Regions from separate parts of the Nitratidesulfovibrio sp. 1201_IL3209 genome, predicted to be linked through region 1. Evidence: predicted binding sites of a transcription regulator. Region 1 holds the regulator's gene; each other region holds the start of a gene.
The links. Region 1 encodes sigma-54, which starts transcription at its own class of promoters, with help from an activator protein. Its sites were predicted from a motif close to CTGGCACGGNNNNTGCTT; they were not measured.
Positions count from the first base shown of each region.

Region 2: the regulator sigma-54 is predicted to act here: its motif matches at 3,203-3,220, upstream of V6B97_RS11815 (DUF5320 domain-containing protein).
Region 3: the regulator sigma-54 is predicted to act here: its motif matches at 2,873-2,890, upstream of hpsG ((2S)-3-sulfopropanediol dehydratase).

Region 1 is NZ_JBAIYT010000036.1:23,128-30,187, reverse strand. Features, by position in the region: gene kdsA (3-deoxy-8-phosphooctulonate synthase) at 1-725, shown strand, start outside; gene V6B97_RS14545 (KdsC family phosphatase) at 715-1,254, shown strand; gene lptC (LPS export ABC transporter periplasmic protein LptC) at 1,251-2,036, shown strand; gene V6B97_RS14535 (LptA/OstA family protein) at 2,033-2,749, shown strand; gene lptB (LPS export ABC transporter ATP-binding protein) at 2,746-3,471, shown strand; gene rpoN (RNA polymerase factor sigma-54) at 3,766-5,208, shown strand; gene hpf (ribosome hibernation-promoting factor, HPF/YfiA family) at 5,333-5,878, shown strand; gene V6B97_RS14515 (PTS sugar transporter subunit IIA) at 5,888-6,337, shown strand; gene rapZ (RNase adapter RapZ) at 6,699-7,060, shown strand, end outside.
Region 2 is NZ_JBAIYT010000024.1:46,149-53,208, forward strand. Features, by position in the region: gene V6B97_RS11795 (iron-sulfur cluster carrier protein MrpORP) at 1-587, opposite strand, end outside; gene V6B97_RS11800 (NifB/NifX family molybdenum-iron cluster-binding protein) at 590-988, opposite strand; gene V6B97_RS11805 (hypothetical protein) at 1,105-1,398, shown strand; gene V6B97_RS11810 (sigma-54 interaction domain-containing protein) at 1,681-3,042, opposite strand; gene V6B97_RS11815 (DUF5320 domain-containing protein) at 3,274-3,654, shown strand; gene V6B97_RS11820 (ATP-binding protein) at 3,737-4,879, shown strand; gene V6B97_RS11825 (ATP-binding protein) at 4,867-5,793, shown strand; gene V6B97_RS11830 (hypothetical protein) at 6,127-6,393, shown strand; gene selB (selenocysteine-specific translation elongation factor) at 6,487-7,060, opposite strand, start outside.
Region 3 is NZ_JBAIYT010000003.1:127,805-134,864, reverse strand. Features, by position in the region: gene V6B97_RS03370 (ribonuclease catalytic domain-containing protein) at 1-107, shown strand, start outside; gene plsY (glycerol-3-phosphate 1-O-acyltransferase PlsY) at 222-935, shown strand; gene thrC (threonine synthase) at 1,129-2,547, shown strand; gene hpsG ((2S)-3-sulfopropanediol dehydratase) at 2,965-5,436, shown strand; gene hpsH ((2S)-3-sulfopropanediol dehydratase activating enzyme) at 5,691-6,593, shown strand.

The DNA of each region.
Region 1 (7,060 bases):
TGGACACCGCCCACGCCGTGCGCGAGGCGGCCGAGGCCGCCGGGCTGTTCGCCGTGTTCAAGAGCTCGTGGGACAAGGCCAACCGCACCTCGCTGGACGGTTTTCGCGGTCCCGGCCTTGCGCGCGGCATGGAATGGCTGGCCCGCATCAAGCAGGAAACCGGCCTGCCCGTGGTCACCGACATCCACGAGCCGGAACAGGCGAAACCGGTGGCCGAAGTGGCCGACGTGCTCCAGATTCCCGCCTTCCTGTGCCGCCAGACCAGCCTGCTGCTGGCCGCCGCCCAGACCGGCCGGGTGGTCAACGTCAAGAAGGGCCAGTTCGTGGCCCCGTGGGACATGGCCCCGGCCCTGGACAAGCTGCGCTCCACCGGCAACCGGCGAATCCTGCTGACCGAACGCGGGGCCAGCTTCGGCTACAACAATCTGGTGGTGGACTTCCGCTCGCTGCCCATCATGCAGGGTTTCGGCGTGCCGGTGGTGTTCGACGCCACCCACTCGGTGCAGTTGCCCGGCGGCAAGGGCGCCTCGTCCGGCGGCGACCGCAGCTTCGTGCCCATGCTGTCCCGCGCGGCCGTGGCCGCCGGGGTGGACGGGGTGTTCCTGGAAACCCACCCCGACCCGGACCACGCCCTGTGCGACGGCCCCAACAGCTGGCCGCTGGACAGGCTGGCCCCGCTGCTGCGCGATTTCGCCGCCCTCTGGAGCCTGCCGTATGCAAGCTGAAGACCTGGCCCAAGATCTGGCCCGGTCCATCGCGCTGCTGGTGCTGGACGTGGACGGGGTGATGACCGACGGCGGCCTGTACTATGATGACGAGGGCCGGGTGACCAAGCGCTTCAACGTGCAGGACGGCCTGGGCATCAAGCTGGCGCAGGCGGCGGGCATCACCGTGGCGGTGATCACCGGGCTCACCTCCGGCGCGGTGGAAGCGCGCATCCGCGGCCTGGGCATCACCGACTACCACGCGGGCTTCCTGCACAAGTCGGACTGCATCGACGGAATCCGCCGCAAGCACGACCTTGAATGGTCGCAGGTGGCCTACCTTGGCGACGACTGGGTGGACTTCGGCCCCATGAAGCTGGTGGGCCTGCCCATGGCCGTGGCCAACGCCCAGCCCGAGGTCAAGGCCCTGGCCCGCTATGTGACCACCGCCAGCGGCGGGCACGGCGCGGTGCGCGAGGCCATCCGCTTCCTGCTGGCCCAGCAGGGGCTGCTGGACCGCATGCTGGAAAGCTGGCCGGAGCAGGCATGAGACGCCGTACGCTGTGGGCCTTGCTCGTGGTCGCGCTGCTGGTGGGCGGCGCCGCCGCGTGGCGCTGGCAGGCCGGGGTGCGCAAGGCCCTGGAGTCGGCCATTTCCGGCGGCGTCACCGATTCCGCGACGCTGGAAGAGGCCGTGGGCGTGGCCATGAAGGGCATAGAACTGGTGCAGGGCGAAAAGGGCATCGAACTGTGGCGGCTGAAGGCCACCTGGGCCCAGTTGCGCCAGAGCAACAACGTCATCGACGTGGACAGCCCGGACCTCGTCTACCAGATGGACGGCGGCAGGCAGTTGCGCATCGTGGCGCAGAAGGGTGAAGTCCAGCAGCAGGTGCAACTGGTGCGCATGTGGGACGACGTGCACGCCACCCACGACCGTCATGAGTTGTTCTCCAGCCTGATGGTGTACAACGGCACCAGCCGGACCATGTATTTTCCCGAAGGGGCGCGCATAGAGGGCCAGAGCCTGTCGGGCAACGCCACCAGGCTGGAATGGGACGTGGCCGCCGACGTGCTGCGCGGCAGCGACGGGGTGTCGCTGCTGCTCATGCCGCGCGCCGGCGACAAGAACGGGCAGGGCGCGGCGCAGCCCAAGGCCGCCGTGGCCGCTCCGCGCAAGGCCGATGCCGCGGGAAAATCCACCCAGGCCCACCCCGCGCCCGGACAGGCCGCCCGAAAGCCTTCAGGCCAGACACATTCAGGCCAGACGCCCAAGGCCGCGAAGGTCGCGCCGCAGGGCGCTTCCAAGCCAACCAAGCAGGAGTCCAAGCAATGAGATATGCCGGCATCCGCTCCGCGCTGTGCGTGGCGCTGCTGTTGACCTTTTCGGCATCCACCGTGGTCCCCGCCGTGGCGGCCGACGCCAGGCCCGCCAGCGCCGCCCGACGTGACGTGCCCACCGCCGTCAAGTCCGACCGCATGCAGTACGACGCCAAGGGCCAGGTGGTGGTCTTCGAGGGCACCGTGTACGTGCAGCGCCCCGACTTCGAGATGTGGGCGGAACGCATCACCCTGCACCTCAAGAAGAAGTCCGCCAAGCCCGGCAGGGAAAACGCCGGGGGCGACGCGGCCCAGGGTGGCCAATCCGGCCAGTCGGGCCAATCCGGCCAGTCCGGAATGTCGGGCATGGACGCGGGCGAAATCGACCGCATCGTGGCCGAGCGCAACGTGCGCATGAAGCGCGAGAACCGCACCGGCGAATGCGAGAAGGCCACCTACACCGTGGACACCGCCGTGCTGGTCATGGAAGGCAACCCCGTGCTGCACGAGGGCGACAACAGCATCAAGGGCGAGGTCATCACCTTCTACACCCGCGAGAACCGCAGCGAAGTGCGCGGTTCGTCCACCAAGCGGGTGCAGGCGGTGTTCACCTCGTCCGGCGACGTGAACCCCCTCGGCGAGTCCAGGGACAACGGCAAGGATGCCGCCAAGGGCGGCGACAAGAGTGACGCCAGGGACGACGCCAAGGCCAAGGGAGCGGCCCAGTGACCTCGGTGCTGCGCGGAGAGGACCTGCACAAGCAGTTCGGCCAGCGCGAGGTGGTGCGCGGCGTCTCGCTGTCCGTGACCCAGGGCGAGACCGTGGGGCTGCTGGGCCCCAACGGCGCGGGCAAGACCACCACCTTCTACATGCTCATCGGCATCATCAAGCCCACTGCGGGAAGGGTGGAGCTTGACGGCCGCGACATCGCCGACTGGCCCCTGCACGAGCGCGCCAGGGTGGGGCTGAGCTACCTGCCGCAGGAAAGCTCCATCTTCCGGCGGCTCACGGTGCGCCAGAACTTGCAGATGATCCTGGAGCACACCGGGCTTTCCAAGGCCCGGCAGAAGGAACGCTCGGACATGCTGCTGGCGGACTTCGGCATCACCCACCTGGCCGATTCCGTGGCCATGCACCTGTCCGGCGGCGAACGGCGTCGCCTGGAGATCGCGCGGTCCATGATCCGCGAGCCCAAGTTCATCCTGCTGGACGAGCCCTTCGCGGGCATCGACCCGCTGGCCGTGGACGACATCCAGCAACTGATCACCGGCCTGCGCGACCGGGGCATCGGGGTGCTCATCTCCGACCACAACGTGCGCGAAACCCTGCACATCTGCGACCGGGCCTACCTTGTGCACCAGGGCGAGGTGATCCTGGAGGGCACGCCCGCGCATATCGTGGACAACCCGCGCGCGCGGGACGTGTATCTGGGCGAAGGATTCTCCCTGTAGCGGGCCCGCGCATGCATCGTACGCCAGCGGCGTCCTCCGGCTTCCGGGAGACGCCGTTTTCGTTTTTATGACAGTGTGTTGCGTGCATGCGCAAGGTTGCCCCGCGAAATGGCGCGAGCGGTTGCATACTTCTTGCTTCTATGGCATGGTTCACCTAACCTCTTGGGGATGGGAACACATTTTCACTGTGGGCCGTTTCTTGCTTGACGCCGCGCGCAGCGTCGCGTCGTCATCTCGTTCGGCCTCAACGCAAGGTGCATAGGGCCTCGACAAGGGTCCAGGGGTTGTCCACGCATGGCATTGGAACTCAGGCAACAGCTCAAGCTCACCCAGCAACTGGTGATGACGCCGCAACTGCAACAGGCCATCCGGCTGTTGCAGCTTTCGCGGCTGGAGCTTGTCGAGACGGTGCAGCAGGAACTGCTGGAAAACCCGTTTCTGGAAGAAGCCCAGGACGAGGGACCGCAGGCCGAGGCATCCGACCAGCGTGACGCCGCCACCGATACCGCCACCGCCGCAGATATCGCCTACGACCGCGAGATCGCCCGCGAAGCCGACTGGGAGGACTACCTGGGCGACTTCGCCAGCACCAGCCGCCAGTCCACGGTGCGCGAATCGGAACTGCCGGAGGAGATGACCTCGTTCGAGGCGCGCTACGCCGCCAAGCCCTCGCTGGAAGGGCACCTGATGTGGCAGTTGCGCCTGTCCTCGCTCACCGAGCGCCAGAAGGACATCGGCGAGGTGATCATCGGCAACATCGCCTCGTCGGGCTACCTGCACGCCACCCTCGACGAAATCGCCGAGATGGCGGGCGTGGCCCCGGCCGAGGTGGAGCCGGTGCTGCACGCCCTGCAACGCTTCGACCCCGTGGGAGTGGCCGCCCGCACCGCGCAGGAATGTCTGCTGGTGCAGATAGAAATGCTGGGCTACACGCGCGACAAGGTGCTGGTGGAACTGGTGCGCGACCACCTGGAAGACCTCGAGAAGCGCCGCTACAAGCCGTTGCTGCGCAAGTTCCGCCTGACCATGGAGGACCTGAAGGAATACCTGGACCTCATCCAGACCCTGGACCCCATGCCCGGCGCCAGCTACGGCGGGGGCGACCCGCAGTTCGTCAGCCCCGACGTGTACGTCTACAGGTACGACGACGACTTCATCATCATGCTCAACGAGGATGGCCTGCCGCACCTGCAACTGAGCACCATGTACGAGCGGTCCGCCGCGGCGGCCGCGTCGGCGGGCGAGCGCGAATATTTCCAGGAAAAGATGCGCTCGGCCTCGTGGCTCATCAAGAGCCTGTACCAGCGCCAGCGCACGCTGTACAAGGTGGTGGAATCCATCGTGAAGTACCAGCGGGGCTTTTTCGAGGACGGGGTGTCGCGCCTGAAGCCGCTGATCCTCAAGGACATCGCCGACGACATCGGCATGCACGAATCCACGGTCAGCCGCATCACCACCAGCAAGTACGTGGCTACCCCGCACGGCATCGTGGAGTTGAAGTTCTTCTTCAACAGCGCGCTGGAACTGGACGACGGCAGCCAGGTGGGCTCCGAGAGCGTGAAGGCGCTGATCAAGAAGCTGATCGGCGATGAAGACCCCAGGGAACCCCTGAGCGACGAGCGCATCGGCGAAATTCTGAAGGAACAGCTCAAAGTCAATATTGCCCGCAGGACCGTTGCGAAGTATCGTACTGCCATGGACATTCCCTCCTCTTCCAAGCGGAAGGAACTGTTCTGACGGCCCGTGCCCCCGCGCCCGACCCGGCGACCAGGGGGGCACCCGTCGCCGGCGGCGCATCCGGCAGCCGCACCCCGCGTGCGGGCCGCGCGCCGCATTCCCCCTCTCACCACTGGAGGAGCGTATGAACATCGCCTTCACCTTCAAGAACTTCGAACCCTCCGACCACCTGAAGAAGTACGCCCGCCGCCGCCTTGAAAAGCTTGGCCGGTTCGTCGGCAAGTCCGCCCTGGACATGCAGGTGAACCTTTCCGTCGACAAGTTCCGCCACAAGGCGGAAGTGCAGATGGCCGGCGACGGGTTCACCCTGTCCGCCATGGAACAGTCCGAAGACATGTACGCCACCCTCGACCTGGTGCTGGAAAAGCTGGAATCGCAGCTGCGCAAGCAGGTGGAAAAGCTGAAGGACCGTCGCCGCTCCGTCCAGTCCGAAAGGGTGGGCAAGGGCATCGACGTGTTCACCTTCAGCACCATGGGCGAAGGCGAGGACCGCACCATCGTCGGCACCGACCACTTCGCCCCCAAGCCCATGCACGTGGACGAGGCGGCCATGCAGCTCGACCAGGGCGACAACGAGTTCCTGGTGTTCCTGAACGCCGAGGTGGAACGCGTGAACATCATCTACCGGCGTCGCAACGGCGATTTCGGCCTTATCGATCCGGTCGTCTAGGCGTCGTACATGAGGCTTTCGGAGTATCTTCACGATGATCTGATCCTGCCCGAGCTCTCCGCCGGCACCAAGAAGGACGTGCTGGCGGAACTCGTGCAGGCCGTGGTGCGGCGGCATCCCGAAGTGGATGCCGCCGTTGCGCTGGGCGTGCTGCTGGACCGCGAGGGCTTGGGCACCACCGGCATCGGCGACGGGGTGGCCATCCCCCACGGCAAGCTGGCGTCCATCGGCGACATCGTGGTGGCCGTGGGGCGCAGCGTGCCCGGCCTGGACTTCGACGCGCTGGACATGAAGCCCTGCCACCTCTTTTTCCTGGTGCTGGCCCCGGAGCAGGTGGCGGGCATGCACCTGCGCATCCTGGCCCACATCTCGCGCCTGCTGAAGGACCCGCAGTTCCGCCGCGCCATGCTCGAGGCGCCGGACGGCGAGGCCTTCCGGGCGATCATGCGGACCACCTGACCCCTGTGCCCCCTGTGCCCCATGACGCCGGCACGACGGAACGACCGGGCAGGGCGGGCCTTGGCCGCATCATCCGTCGTCAGGCCGTAACGCGCATGCTCTACCTGTAACCGCCAGCGTACATCGCAGCGCCCCCCGAAACGGCATCCGGTACGGGCCGCCCGAGGAGTCCGCCATGCCCACCAAGGCCACGCCGTCCGACATATCACCCGCCCAGGCGGAGTCCGACGCTGTACCCGATACCTCCGGCGCGTCAGCCGGATCGGCCGACCCGGCACGGCTCGCCGCATCCGTCCCGCTTCCGGCCGCCGGCAAAGGCGCCGAAGGACGCGGGGACGCGGCGGCCGAGGCGGGCAGCCCCGTGGCCGCCGCCGACTTTCCCGTCATCATCGTCACCGGGCTGTCCGGCGCGGGCAAGAGCACGGTGCTCAACGTGCTGGAAGACCTGCGCTATTTCACGGTGGACGGCCTGCCCGCCACCCTGGCTCCGCAGATGGTCACCATCCTGAACCGCGAAGCGCTGGCCCACTATCAGGGCTTGGTGCTGGGCATGGACCTGCGCGAAAGCAACTTCGTGCGCAACCTGGAAAAATCGCTGGAACGGTTGCAGGGCATGGGCATACGCCCGGCGGTGGTGTTCATAGAAGCCAACCCGGCCGTGCTCAACCGGCGCTACGCCACCACCCGCCGCCCGCACCCGCTGGAAAGCGAGGGCATGGGGCT
Region 2 (7,060 bases), on a different contig from region 1:
AGTTGCAGCACCGAAAGCGGCTCGTCGCCGGTGCCGGGCGGGCAGTCCACCACCAGCACGTCCAGGTCGCCCCAGCGCACGTCGACCAGGAACTGCCGCACCAGGCCCATCTTCACCGGGCCGCGCCAGACCACCGGCACTTCCGGGTCGGGCAGGAAAAAGCCCAGCGACATCACCCGCAGGTTCGGCCCCGCGCTCACCGGGGCCATCCAGCCTTCTCCCGCCACGGGCCGGGCCCTGCCAAGCCCCAGCATGCGCGGCACGCTGGGGCCGTGCACGTCCACGTCCAGCAGCCCCACGGTGCGCCCGGTGCGCGCAAGCCCCACGGCCAGGTTCACGGCCACGGTGCTCTTGCCCACGCCGCCCTTGCCGCTCAGCACCACCAGTTTGGCGCCCACCCGCCCGGCCATGCGCACCGGGGTTTCCGTGCCGTCGCCCGGCCCGTTCGCGTCCTGCCCGGCATGTTCACCCTGACCGCCGCAGCCCGATCCGGTGCAGCCGCCGGTGGCCTCCACGTGCTTCTCGCCGCCGCAACCCGCCCCGCCGCAGCCGCAGCGGGGTTCCTCTTCGTGCATGTCCGTACCCATGGCTACCAGTGCCCCTCCCTGTCCGGCTCCGTCGCCGGGGCCAGGCCGCCGTCCGCCAGGGCGCGCAGGGCCTGGCGCACGGTGGCGTGCGACGAAAGATAGACGGCGATGCCGCCCCGCCGCAGCGCCGTGTACGCCTTGGGCCCCACGTGGCCGGTGATCACGGCCTCGGCCCCGGCGTCGGCGGCGGCCTGCGCGGCCTGGATGCCCGCGCCCTGCGCCAGCGACATGTTGGAGGCCGTATCCAGCCTGCGCACCGCCCCCGTGGCCGTATCGCACAGCAGATAGCCTTGCGCCCGCCCGAAGCGCGGGTCCAGGCGGGCGTCGAGAAGGGCGTCGCCCCCGCCCGCGCTGGGCGGGGCACCCGGCATGTCATCCTGCACGGTGATGAGAACCTGCATGGGATCATTCTCCTGTGTTGCGACGCCGCCGCCGAAAGCAGGCTGCGTCCGTTGCGTTACACGGGCCGCCGCGCCGCGCCTCGTTTCCCCTTCCCCGAAACGGCCGGCATCCGGGCATGGCAAGCGCGTCCGGCCTGCCCCCGGCAAGGGCGGAAAGCACGTCCGCCTCGCTGCCCGAAAGCCACGGCAGGACGACGATTCCGGCCATCTCCACGGCGTTCCGCCAGCAGGGGCGGATACCCCCGCACACCAACAGGGAAACCCCATGGCGCGACAGAACGTCGATGAGCGGCGCGGAACCGCCATCCGGCACGGGGAGGACGGTCCGTTCCGCCGGAACGCCGCCGGACATGCGCACGCAGCGCAGTTCGGCGGCCGTTTCCAGCAGCGTGGCAAGGCGATCCTCGTAGCAGGCAAGGCAGACATGGGCATTCATGGTGTCCCCACGGCGCGGCGGCCGCGCCCCCATCAAGCATGCATGATGCCATCCGGAAACACGCCGTCATCACGGCATGTTGCATGTGCGTGACGCCTGTGGCGTCCCGGAGAGCCCTCCGATACGGACGCGAAACGCGCCCAAAACAAAAAATGGGCGCAAAATACGCCCATCTTTCCTCTGGCGGCGACACCGCCGCAGCCCGTGACCCGTCTTGCCGCGCCGTCAGGCCCGCCTCCCGTCCACGCCGGGCGGCTCAGCCCGCCCCGCCGCCCTTCAGGATGCGCCGCAGGGTATCCTTGGAAATGTCCAGTTCGCGGCAGGCCGCCATGACCCGTCCGCCATGCCGCCGCAGGGCCTCGCGCGCAGCGGCCAGCTTGGCGGCGGCCATGGTGCGCGGCCCGGCGGGAACCGCCGCTACGGTCCCGCCCGCCGCTGGCGCGGACCCGGCCGACGGCGCCTGCGCGCCCAGCAGGTATTCCGGCAGGTGTTCCAACTGGATGAACCCGCGCGGGCACAGGATGAACGCATACTCGACGATGTTCTCCAGTTCGCGCACGTTGCCGGGAAAGGGATAGCGCAGCAACAGGTGCAGCACGTCCTCGGACACGCCCTCGATATCCTTGCCGCTCAGCAGGTTGCGCTGCGACACGAAGTGTTCGAGCAGCAGGGGGATGTCCTCCGGCCGCTCGCGCAGGGCGGGCAGGCGCAGCATGACCACGTTGAGCCGGTAGTACAGGTCGCTGCGGAAGGCCCCCGTGCCCGCCATGCGTTCCAGGTCGCGGTTGGTGGCGGCGATGACCCGCGCGGGCGCGGCCTGGGGCCGCACCCCGCCCAACGGCTCGTACACCTTCTCCTGCAACACCCGCAAAATCTTCACCTGCAACGGCAGCGGCATGTCGCCTATCTCGTCGAGGAAGATGGTGCCGTCGTCCACCAGGGCGAAGCGCCCCGGCTTGTCGCGCCGCGCGTCGGTGAACGCCCCGGCCTTGTAGCCGAACAGTTCCGATTCCAGCAGGTGTTCCGGCAGGGCCCCGCAGTTCACCCCCACGAAGGGCCTGCCCCGCCGGGGGCCGAGGTTGTGGATGGCGCGGGCGAACAGTTCCTTGCCGGTGCCCGATTCGCCCAGCACCAGCACGGGCGCGTCGCTGGCCGCCACCTGCGGCAGGATGCCCAGCAGGCGGATCATGGCCGCGCTGCGGGTGACGATGTCCTCCACCGTGTGCTGGCCGTCCAGTTGCTTGCGCATCAGGTGCAGGACGGAAAGGTCGCGGAAGGTCTCCACCCCGCCCATCAGCCTGCCGCGCCGGTCGCGCAGGGGCGCGCCGCTGATGCTCACGGGCACCTTGCGGCCGTCCGGGCGCAGGATGAACACCGAGCGGTTGCCCAACGGCATGTCCTGCTCGATGCACGCCCGCAGCACGCAGGCCCCGTCGCAAATGCTGGAATGGAACACGTCGCGGCAGCGCCTGCCCAGGGCCTCGTGCGGGGGCACCCCGGTGATGGCCGCCGCCGCCCGGTTGAACGAGGTGATGCGCCAGTCGAGGTCCACGGTGAACACGCCGTCGGCCACGCTTTCCATGATGGCTTCGCAGGATATGTCGCGCGGCAGGGCCATGGGGGGCTCCTTTTTCCGGATGCAGTGCGCCGCGTGGCGCGGCATTGTCGGTTGTCGTGTACGCAAGCATTCACGTACCACGTGGGCGCGTTTTGCGCCCGCTTTTTCTCCAGGCGCTTCATGCCCATCATAATAGACCAGTATCATTGACCGTCATGTGCTGGAACGGTTCCTGCTCATCGACAACCGTGGCCGCGTGGTCACGGTTTCACCTGTAATCAGGAGGCGCATATGCCTGGCATGAACGGAACAGGTCCCCTGGGGCAGGGCCCCGGCACCGGACGCGGCATGGGCCGCTGCGGCGCGGCACGGGCACGGCGCGGGTCCGCCGGCCGCCCGTATCCGCCCGTGGCCGAGGACGCGAGCGCGGAGGCTTCCGCCCTTGACGAGTTGGCCGCCAACCTCGGCAACGTCCTCGACACGGCACGGGACGTCATCGACGCCTTGCGGCCGGACAACGGCCGGGGCAACGGGCAAAGGTTCGGCAAGGGCGCCGGACGGGGTACCGGGCAGGGTCGCGGGCAGGGGTTCGGGTCCGGGCGCGGACAGGGGCACGGACGGGGACGCGGACGCGGCCCGGCCGTTCCGCCAGCCACCGGCGACGGCCGATGACGGCCACCGGCAATCCGGCAGGCCGCCCGGGAAACGCCGTCCCCGGCGGCCTGCATGCGCGCGGTACGGCGACGGAGGCCGCATGAAACTGGCCATTGCCAGCGGCAAGGGGGGCACGGGCAAGACCACCGTGGCCGTGAACCTTGCCGCGCTGCTTTCCGCGCGGGGGCACCTTGTGGCGCTTGCCGACTGCGACGTGGAGGAGCCCAACGCGCACCTGTTCCTGCCCGTGGAATGGAAGACGCGCGAGCACTGCACCCTGCCCGTGCCCAAGGTGAACGAAACCCTGTGCCTCGGGGCGACGTGCCGCCGCTGCGTGGATGCCTGCCGCTTCAAGGCGCTGGCGTTCATGGGCGATGCGGTGCTGGACTTTCCGGACCTGTGCCACGGCTGCGGGCTGTGCGCCCTGGTCTGCCCCACGGGCGCCATGACCTCCGCCACGCGCCTGGTGGGCGAGGTGCGCGGCGGCATCGCCCGCATCCGCCCGGCCATGGGCAACGGCATCGACCCGGCGGAAAAGGATCCCGCACGCCCTGGTGCAGCGCCCACCCTGCGCTTTCGCGACGGCGTGCTGCGCATCGGCGAGGCCATGGCCACGCCGCTGATCAAGGCGGTGAAGGATGTCCCCCCTCCGGTCGCGCCTGTTGCGCGGAAAGGGGTGGCGCCGGGGCCGTGCGTCTTCGTCATCCGCGACTGCCCGCCGGGCGTCGCCTGCGCCGCCATCAACGCCGTGCACGACGCCGATCTGCTGTTGCTGGTGGCCGAGCCCTCGCCCTTCGGCCTGCACGACCTGCGCCTGGCCGTGGGCCTTGCGCGGCACCTGCGCCTGCCGCATGCCGTGGTGCTGAATCGGGCCGGAATGGGGACCGGGATGAGCCCGCCCGGCGCAACTCCGGCGGGGGGCGACCCCGTGCGCGACTGGGCCGCGCGCGAAGGCGTGCCCCTGTTCGGCGTCATCCCCTTCAGCCGGGCGGCGGCGGAATGCGGGGCCACCGGCAGCCTGGTGCACGACGCCGCCCCGGAGGTGCGCGCGGCCTACACCCGGCTGGCGGACGCGCTGGTGGTCATGGCCAGGGACACCCGCCGGCCGTGCCGTCCGTGGGAAGGCATGGGGCTGGCCGGATCGGCCGGACTGGCCGGACCGGCCCGACCGGCGGGGTCGGCCGAAGAAACCGGAGAAGCCGGAAGCGCCACTGGCGGGAAGGAGCGGACATGCGGCAGATAGTGGTCATCAGCGGCAAGGGAGGCACGGGCAAGACCAGCGTCACGGCGGCGCTGGCGGCCGTGGCCCGCGAGAACGCCGCCCCGGCGGGGGCCGCGCGGGAAGACGGAGCGCCGCCGCCCGCCCTGGTGCTGGCCGACTGCGACGTGGACGCCTCGGACCTGCACCTGCTGCTGGCGCCCGTGGTGCGCGAACGGCACGACTTTCACAGCGGCGTGCTGGCCCGCATCGACGCCGGCCTCTGCACCCGTTGCGGAGCATGCACCGCGGCATGCCGCTACGGCGCCCTGGACGCGCCCCCATGCGTGACGCGCGAGATGTGCGAGGGCTGCGGCGCCTGCGCCCACGTCTGTCCCGAGGGGGCCGTGGCGCTGGACGAACGCCGCTGCGGCGAATGGTACGTCTCCGACACCCGCTGCGGCCCCATGGTGCACGCGGCCCTCGGCATGGGCGAGGAAAATTCCGGCAAACTGGTGAGCACGGTACGCACCCGCGCCCGTGAAATCGCCGAGGTGCTCGGCGCGGACACCGTGCTCATCGATGGCTCGCCGGGGGTGGGCTGCCCGGTCATCGCCTCGCTGGCCGGTGCCGACACGGCCCTGCTGGTGACGGAACCCACCGTCTCGGCCCTGCACGACCTGGAGCGGGTGCACGCCCTGACCCGGCATTTCGGCGTCCGCGCGGCCGTGCTGCTGAACAAGGCGGACATCCACACCGGCATGGCCCGCCACATCGAGGCGTTCTGCGGCGACCACGCGCTGCCCCTGCTCGGCAGCCTGCCCCATTCGCCGGTATTCATGGCCGCCCAGTTCGCCGGGCTTTCCGTGCCGGAATTCGCCCCCCACGCCGAAGGCGCCCTGTTCCGCGAGGCGTGGCGCAGGCTGCGCGCCCTTGCGGACGTGGAAGCCGGGGCGTGACGGGCGGACCGCCGGGCCACGGCGCCCGGCGCACCGCGCCCAGCCCCCTTCCACCGTGCGGAATGGCACAGGGCGGCTGGCGGCCTTCACGTTTTCCGGCCGCTCCCTGTTTTTCGAATCCCCGCGACATGACATGAAAACCTGCGGCACGCGTGCCGGACCACAGGTTTTTCCCTGCCCGCGCATCTCACGCGATTGACAGAAAATGCGTGGCGGCGCTATAGTTATCGTTCCTGTTTTTTAAAGATATCCGTATCCTGCATGCAGGACGGATGGCCCCGCGGGCCGCCGCCAAGGGAAGCCCCGCGGCGGGGACCGGCCATAACGAGGTTCATGATGCACGACGATGTCGAACATCTGCTGAAACACCACCAGGCCGCCATGGAGCGTCACGAACGCGCCATGCACGAGGCCGAGCGCAAGCGCCGCCAGGACGAGGAACGCCTGAACCAGGCCTATGTGGCCCTGCGCCAGCGCCTTGCCGCCCAGCCCGACCCCGACGCCGGGAACGTGGTGCTGCCGCCCCCGCCCGGCATGGCCGGGCCTTCGCAGGGCACCTTCACCGGCCTTCTGGGCAGCCTGCGCGCGCTGCTGTTCTGAGCTTTCGCCGCCGCAAACGAAACGTCACCACCGGGTCCGCCCGATGGTGACGTTCTTTCATGCCCTCTGAAAACGATGTGGACGCTTCGCGGGCTAGCGGCCTCTCAGTTGCCGCTTGTCCCCCACGCGGATGGTCACGCGTTCCTTGTCGAAGTATTCCAGCAGCGGAATCACGTACTTGCGCGAAAGGCCGCCCGACAGTTCCTTGAAGCCCGCCGGGTCCAGGTCGTCGTGGGTGTCGAACCACGCGGCCACGCGGGCCTTCAGGGCCGCCATCACCGGCCCCGGAAAGTACAGTCCGTCCTTCACCTTCACCAGTTCCCCGGCGTCCTGCAACAGCTTGAACACCGCCGCCGCCTCCTTGAATTCCAGCCCCAGCGGGTCCAGCACGTCCTTCACGTTGGGGGGGCTGCTGCCCCCTTCGGCGTAGGCGGCGCGGATCCTGGCGCGCAGCCCTTCCTGGTCCGAGGCCAGCGACACCTTGTGCCCCGGCAGGCGCAGCACGTCGCCCTCGGCCACCAGTTCGCCCGACTTCAGCAGCCGTTCCACGATGAAATGCACCAGCTTGGGATGCAGCCCCCGGCCCCACCCGGCGGACAGCGCGCCCCGCGCCATGCCGGGCTTCAGCGGTTCGCGGGCGTGGAATTCCGCCGCGCGGGCCAGGCAC
Region 3 (7,060 bases), on a different contig from region 1:
CCACCTTCGGCGACAAGGTGAACCCCGGCCAGCACTTCCGGGTGCGGGTGGGCAAGATCCACCCCCTGAACAACGAAATCCAGATACTGGACGCGGAAGAAGAGTGACGGCATTGTGAGTCCGGCGGACGCAGCCTCCCGGCAGGGACGGCGCGCCCGCGACCACGGTGGCCGCCACCGCGACATTCCACCCACCCAGCCCCCGCAGGAGGCACGATCATGATGGGTAACCTGCTTTGGATCGCCATCGCCTACGTCATGGGCTCCATTCCCTTCGGGCTGGTGTTCGCCCGCACCTTCTGCGGGGTGGACCCGCGCACCGGCGGCAGCCGCAACGTGGGGGCCACCAACGTGGCCCGGCTGTGCGGCGCCAAGTGGGGCGTGGCCACCCTGGTCTGCGACGCGCTGAAGGGTGCGCTGCCCGTGGCCATCGCCCTGTCGTTCAGCGATTCCACGTTTTTCCACAGCCTGACGGCGCTGGCCGCCCTGCTGGGCCACCTGCATTCCTGCTTCCTGGGCTTCAAGGGGGGCAAGGCGGTGGCCACCACGGTGGGCGTGTTCATTCCGCTGGCCTTCTGGCAACTGGTGCTGGCGGGCATCGCCTGCCTGCTGGTCATCTGGCGCTCGGGCTTCGTCTCGCTGGGCTCGCTGACCCTGGTCACGGCCCTGCCCGTGTTCCTGCTGATCTACGGCAAGTGGAAGCTGCTGCCGCTGGCGCTGGTGGTCATGGCCCTGGTGTACTGGAGCCACCGCGAGAACATCGGACGGCTGGCGCGCGGCGAGGAAAAGCCCTGGCAGAAGAAGCACCACGACGCGGCGGGCAGTGGCTGCACGGCTGACGATGCCGCCGCCCCGGCCGCTGAGACAGACGGGCAGGCCCCCTGCGGGTGCGGCTGCGCCGCGCACGGCGAACCCGGCGCCACGCCGGACAAGTAGTTTTCCGGGCGTCCGGTTCCGCACTGCCCGCCGCACGGAGGCCCCGTGACCGGGGCGGGCTGGCCGACGCCACAACGCAATCGCATCACGAGATAGCCAAGGAACCAAGGAGACCGGTCCCATGTCCTGCCCCATGCCCAGCCCCATGCCCTGTCCCGCACCCGGCCACGACTTTCCGTCCGCGCGCACGCGGATGGAGTACGTCTGCCTCGGCTGCGGAGAGCGCCGCGGCATCGACGAACTGCTGTACACCTGCCCCGGTTGCGGCGGGGTGTACCTGCTCGAAGACCTCGATTTCGACAGGCTGGCGGCCCTGCGCACCGGACCTGAATGGCGCGCCCTGTTCGACGCCCGCGCCGCCACCCGCACCACCGCCCTGCGCGGCATCTTCCGCTTCTACGAGTTGATGGCCCCGGTGCTGGAAGAAGAGGACATCGTGTACCTGGGCGAGGGCAACACCCCCATCGTGGAGGCGGCCCCCGCCCTGCGCGACGGAGTGGGCGTCCCCTTCGCCTTCAAGAACGACGGGCAGAACCCCAGCGCATCGTTCAAGGACCGGGGCATGGCCTGCGCGTTCAGCTACCTGAAGGCGCTGGTGCGCAAGCACGGCTGGGACGAGGTGCTCACCGTGTGCGCCTCCACCGGCGACACCTCGGCCGCCGCCGCGCTGTACGCCTCGTACGTGGGCGGGCCGGTGAAGTCGGTGGTGCTGCTGCCCCACGGCAAGGTCACCCCGCAGCAGCTTTCGCAGCCGCTGGGCAGCGGGGCCACGGTGCTGGAGATTCCCGGCGTGTTCGACGACTGCATGAAGGTGGTCGAGCACCTGGCCGAAAACTACCGGGTGGCCCTGCTGAACTCCAAGAACAGCTGGCGCATCCTGGGCCAGGAATCCTACGCCTTCGAGGTGGCCCAGTGGTACGGCTGGGACATGAAGGGCCAGTGCGTGTTCGTGCCCATCGGCAATGCGGGCAACGTCACGGCCATCATGGCGGGCTTCCTGAAACTGCTGCGCCTAGGCGTCATCGACGCCCTGCCCAGGGTCATCGGCGTGCAGTCGCACCATGCCGACCCGGTGTGGCGCTACTACAGCCAGACGGACCCGGCCAAGCGCACCTACACCCCCGTCACCGTGCAGCCCAGCGTGGCCCAGGCCGCCATGATCGGCAACCCGGTGTCCTTCCCGCGCGTGAAGGCGCTGGCGGACAGGTTCATCGCCAAGGGCGGCGAGCGCGCCTTCTGCGTGGTGCAGGTGACCGAGCAGGAGATCATGGACGCCATGATCCGGGGCAACCGCCACGGGCACATCGCCTGCACCCAGGGCGGCGAATGCCTGGCCGGGCTGATCAAGGCCCGGGAACTGGGCCTGGTCTCGCCCGACGAGCACGCCGTGCTCGACGCCACGGCGCACAGCCTGAAGTTCGCGGGCTTTCAGGACATGTACTTCACCAACAGTTTCCCGCCCGAGTACGGCGTGACCCCGGACCCCGCCCTGTCCAACGCGCCCGCGCTGGTGGTCAGCCCCGAGGACAAGGCGCGCCTGTCGCCCGAGGCGTACACCCTGGCCGCCGCCGAGGCCGTGGTGGCCCGGCTGGGCCTGGCAAGGAAGGGCTGACGCAGGCACGCGGGGCTCCGCGCCCCGCAGGTTTCCGACACATCCGCGAATACGGCGCGGCGCACGGAAGAACTCCGTGCGCCGCGTTTTTCATGCATGTCCCCCGCCGTCTCCGGCGGTGTGCCGCCGGGCAAGGCCCGCAGCCGGCGGCGCATTTTTGCGACGCCACCGCCTTGTGTCATTATGCACAATCACATTCATCATCATGAAATACAACGCGAATATTTCCATAAGTCGCATTTCTGCAACGTTCCGTCTGGTGGCCCCGGCTCGCCGCGCGGTCATGAAAAAATTCCAATACGCCGGATTAACTTTCTTTCCACAGGTGGCACGCTCGATGCTTAGGCCATCGCAGTTCATGCATGTGCCGTGCATTCGCAGCCAACCTCACACGGGCCATGCCCCGGGAGACTCCTGATGACCACCTGCTGCCTGTCCCCCCAGGAAGTGCGCCTGCAGAACCCGGAACCGGACAGGACCGGGCGCGAGCGCGTCTACTCCATTCTCGAAACCTTCCAGTACCAGGTTCCGTTCATCGACGTGGAGCGCGCCCGCTACTTCACCGAGTCCATGCGCGCCACCGAGGGCCAGTTGCTGGCCCTGCGCTGGGCCAAGGCCCTGAAGAACTGCGCCGAGAAGATGACCGTGTACATCACTCCCGGCCAACTCATCGCGGGCCGGGCCGGGCAGTTCGGCCGCTACGGCATCCTGTACCCGGAAATCGACGGCGACTTCTACGGCGTGGTCATGCGCGACCTGCCGAACCGCGCCAAGAGCCCGTTCCGCATCTCCGACGCGGACATCGCCATCATCCTCGACGAAATCGCCCCCTACTGGGAAGGCAGGACCTACCACGAGCATCTCAACGGCGCCCTGCCCGAAGAGTTGCGCAACGTCACCTACACCGACGCCTCTGGCCTGAAGTCCAAGTTCGTGGTCAGCGAAACCTCGTCCTACCGTTCCGCCCTGCAATGGGTGCACGACTACGAAAAGGTGCTCTCGCGCGGCATGCTGGACATCAAGGCCGAAATGCTGGCCCGCATGGCGCGGCTGGACCCGGACAGCCCCATCGACAACCGGGAGAGGAAGCCCTTCCTGGAAGCCATGGTCATCGTGTGCGACGCCTTCATGATCTGGGCCGGGCGCCACGCCGGCCTCGCCCGCGCGCAGGCCGCCGCCGAAAGGAACCCCGCGCGCAAGCGGGAACTGCTGCTCCTTGCCGCCATCTGCGAGCACGTGCCCGCCCATCCCGCGCGCACCTTTCACGAGGCCGTGCAATCGCAATGGTTCGTGCAGATGTTCTCGCGCATCGAGCAGAAATCCAGCGCCATCATCTCCAACGGGCGCATGGACCAGTACTTCCACCCCTACTACGCGAAAGACCTTGCCGAGGGCCGCATCACCGAAGAAGACGCCATGGAGCTTCTGGAGTGCATGTGGGTGGAGATGGCCCAGTTCATCGACCTGTACATCAACCCCACCGGCAACGAATTCAACGAAGGCTACGCCCACTGGGAGGCCGTGACCATCGGCGGCCAGACCCCGGACGGCCACGACGCCACCAACGACCTGACCTACCTGTTCCTGCGTTCCAAGCGCGAATTCCCGCTGAACTACCCGGACCTGGCCGCCCGCATCCACTCCCGCTCGCCGGAACGCTTCCTGTACGAGGTGGCCGAAACCATCAAGGACGGCTCCGGCTTCCCCAAGCTGATCAACGACGAGGAAGTGATTCCGCTGTACGTGGCCAAGGGCGCGCCCTTCCGCGACGCCCTAGACTACGCCGTGTCGGGCTGCACCGAGGCGCGCATGCCCAACCGCGACACCTACACCTCCGGCTGCGTGTACATCAACTTCGCCACGGCCATGGAAATGACCATGCACAACGGGCGGATGCTGAAATACGGGCAGGACGACCTGATCGGCCCGGAAACCGGCGACCCCGCCACCTTCGCCACCTGGGAGCAGTTCTGGGAAGCCTACAAGGCCCAGCACATGAACCTGCTGTCCAAGGCCTTCACCCAGCAGTACGTGGTGGACTGCCTGCGGCCGCTGCACTTCGCCTCGCCCTTCGCCTCGGTGCTGCACGACCTGTGCGTGGAGGACTGCAAGGACCTGCAATCGCCGAAGATCGCGGGCGGCGTGGACTTCTCGTACTTCGAATTCCTAGGCTACGGCACGGTGGTGGATTCGCTGGCGGCGGTGAAGAAGCTGGTCTTCGAGGAAAAGAAGGTGGCCATGGCCGACCTGGTGGCCGCGCTGCGGAACGACTTCGAAGGCTACGAACCCCTGCGCGCCCTGATGCAGTCGGCCCCCTGCTACGGCAACAACCTGCCCTACGCCGACGCCATCGCCAGGGACGTGGACCGCATGACCCAGGTCTTCGCGGAAACGTACTCCAAGGTGCGCGGCATCAACTGCGACGTGCGCTACGTGCCCATCACCTCGCACGTGCCCTTCGGCAAGGTGGTCAGCGCCACGCCCAACGGGCGCAAGGCGTGGACGGCCCTGTCCGACGGCTCGTCCGCCTCGCACGGCGCGGACCGCAACGGCCCCACGGCGGTGCTGCTGTCCAACTACAACTCCAAGAACGGAGACCTGAAGAACCGCGCCTCGCGCCTGCTGAACATCAAGCTGTCGCCCCGCTGCGTGGCCGGTGAAACGGGCACCCGCAAGCTCGTGGACATGATCCGCAGTTGGTGCGACCTCAAGCTGTGGCACTTGCAGTTCAACATCATCAACAGGGAAACCCTGCTCAAGGCCAAGGCGAACCCCGACAGGTACCGGGGCCTGCTGGTGCGCATCGCCGGGTACAGTTCGTACTTCTGCGACCTGTCGCCCGACCTTCAGGACGACGTCATCAACCGCACCGAGCACGACGCCATCTAGGGGCTGTTTCCAAATCAGGATTTTCGTTCGCTGGCGAGGAAAACGAGCCTGCCATGAAGGAGTGCGGCAGCCGTTAGGCGAGCTTGCGAGCCTTACGGATGGCGACCGCAGCGCGTACTCTTCTGGTATTTGACTGAAATGGCAGGTGAAGTTTGACGAAGCCAGCGGACGAAAGGACAATTTAGAAACAGCCCCTAGCCATTCGCACGCACGGGCCTTCCCCCCTTTCACGCCGCCGCAGAAAGAGGCACCTCATGCAGGACAAGGAACAGGCAGGCATCGTCTTCAACGTGCAGAAGTATTCCCTGCACGACGGCGCGGGCATCCGCACCATGGTCTTCCTGAAGGGGTGCCCGTTGCGCTGCGCCTGGTGCAGCAACCCGGAGTCGCAGCGGCCGCAGCCGGAACGCGCGTTCAACCGCTACAAGTGCCTTTCCCCGGCCGTGTGCGGCTACTGCATTCCCGCCTGCCCCCGAAGCTGCATCTTCGACATCGAGGGGTTGCTGGCCATCGACCATGCCGGATGTTCGGGGTGCCTGCTCTGCGCGCGGGCCTGCCCCACCGGGGCCATGACCGTCTACGGCGCGACGCGCACGGTGGCCGAGGTGCTGGACCTGGTGGAACAGGACGCGGTGTTCTATGCCCGGTCCGGCGGCGGCATGACCCTGTCCGGCGGCGAGGCCATGCAGCAGCCGGACTTCGCCGTGGCGCTGCTGCGCGAGGCGCGGCGCAGGCACGTCAACACGGTGCTGGAAACCTGCGGCCACTGCGACGGCGACGCGCTGGAGGAAGCCTGCCGCCACCTGGACTCGCTGCTCTTCGACATCAAGCACCTGTCCACGGACACGCACAAGGAGGGCACCGGCGTGGGCAACGAGCGCATCCTGGAAAACTTCCTGCGCGTGTGCGCCGCGTTTCCCAGCCTGCCCATCATCGTCCGCACCCCGGTCATCCCCGGTTTCAACGACACCGAGGCCGACATCCGGGCCATCGCCCGGTTCCTGCCCAAGCGCGCCAACCTGGTGCACGAACTGCTGCCCTACCACCGCATGGGCCAGGCCAAGTACGAATTCCTGGGCCGGGCCTTTCCCATGGGCGGCGCGCAACTGGCGGACGGCACCCTGAACCGGTTGCGGAGCGTGGCCCTGGCCCGCTGAGTCCGGAGCCGCCCGGCCGTTCCCCTCCGCCCTGGCCCGCGCTCCGCCCCCAGTCTTGCAGTCCCGCAATCCAGCCCCCTTCCGTGCCCGCATCCCCTCCGGCATCCCTTTCGGGATGCCTTTTTCCGCGCCGTTCGTACGGAACAGTGCAAATCGGCACAACCGGCCACCCGTGGCGGCGCATTTCTGCAACGCCAATCGCGGCATGGCGCGATATCCTTGCGATATATAATGTCAATTTGTACATTCCAAATGGCGTTGTTTTTTTGCATCATATATAAGACATAAAAATCCCGCTGTGGTTGGCTCTTTTGTGGCATTCTTCTTGTTCTCTTTTTCGCATGGTTAGCACTCTATCAAGAATAGATTTCATTATTGCTTATACCTCGGAATCCGGCCAGGCCCGAACCCGGACCCGAAACTCCACGGCACGGCGCGGGCACCCCGTGCACAGCGGAAAAATAAAA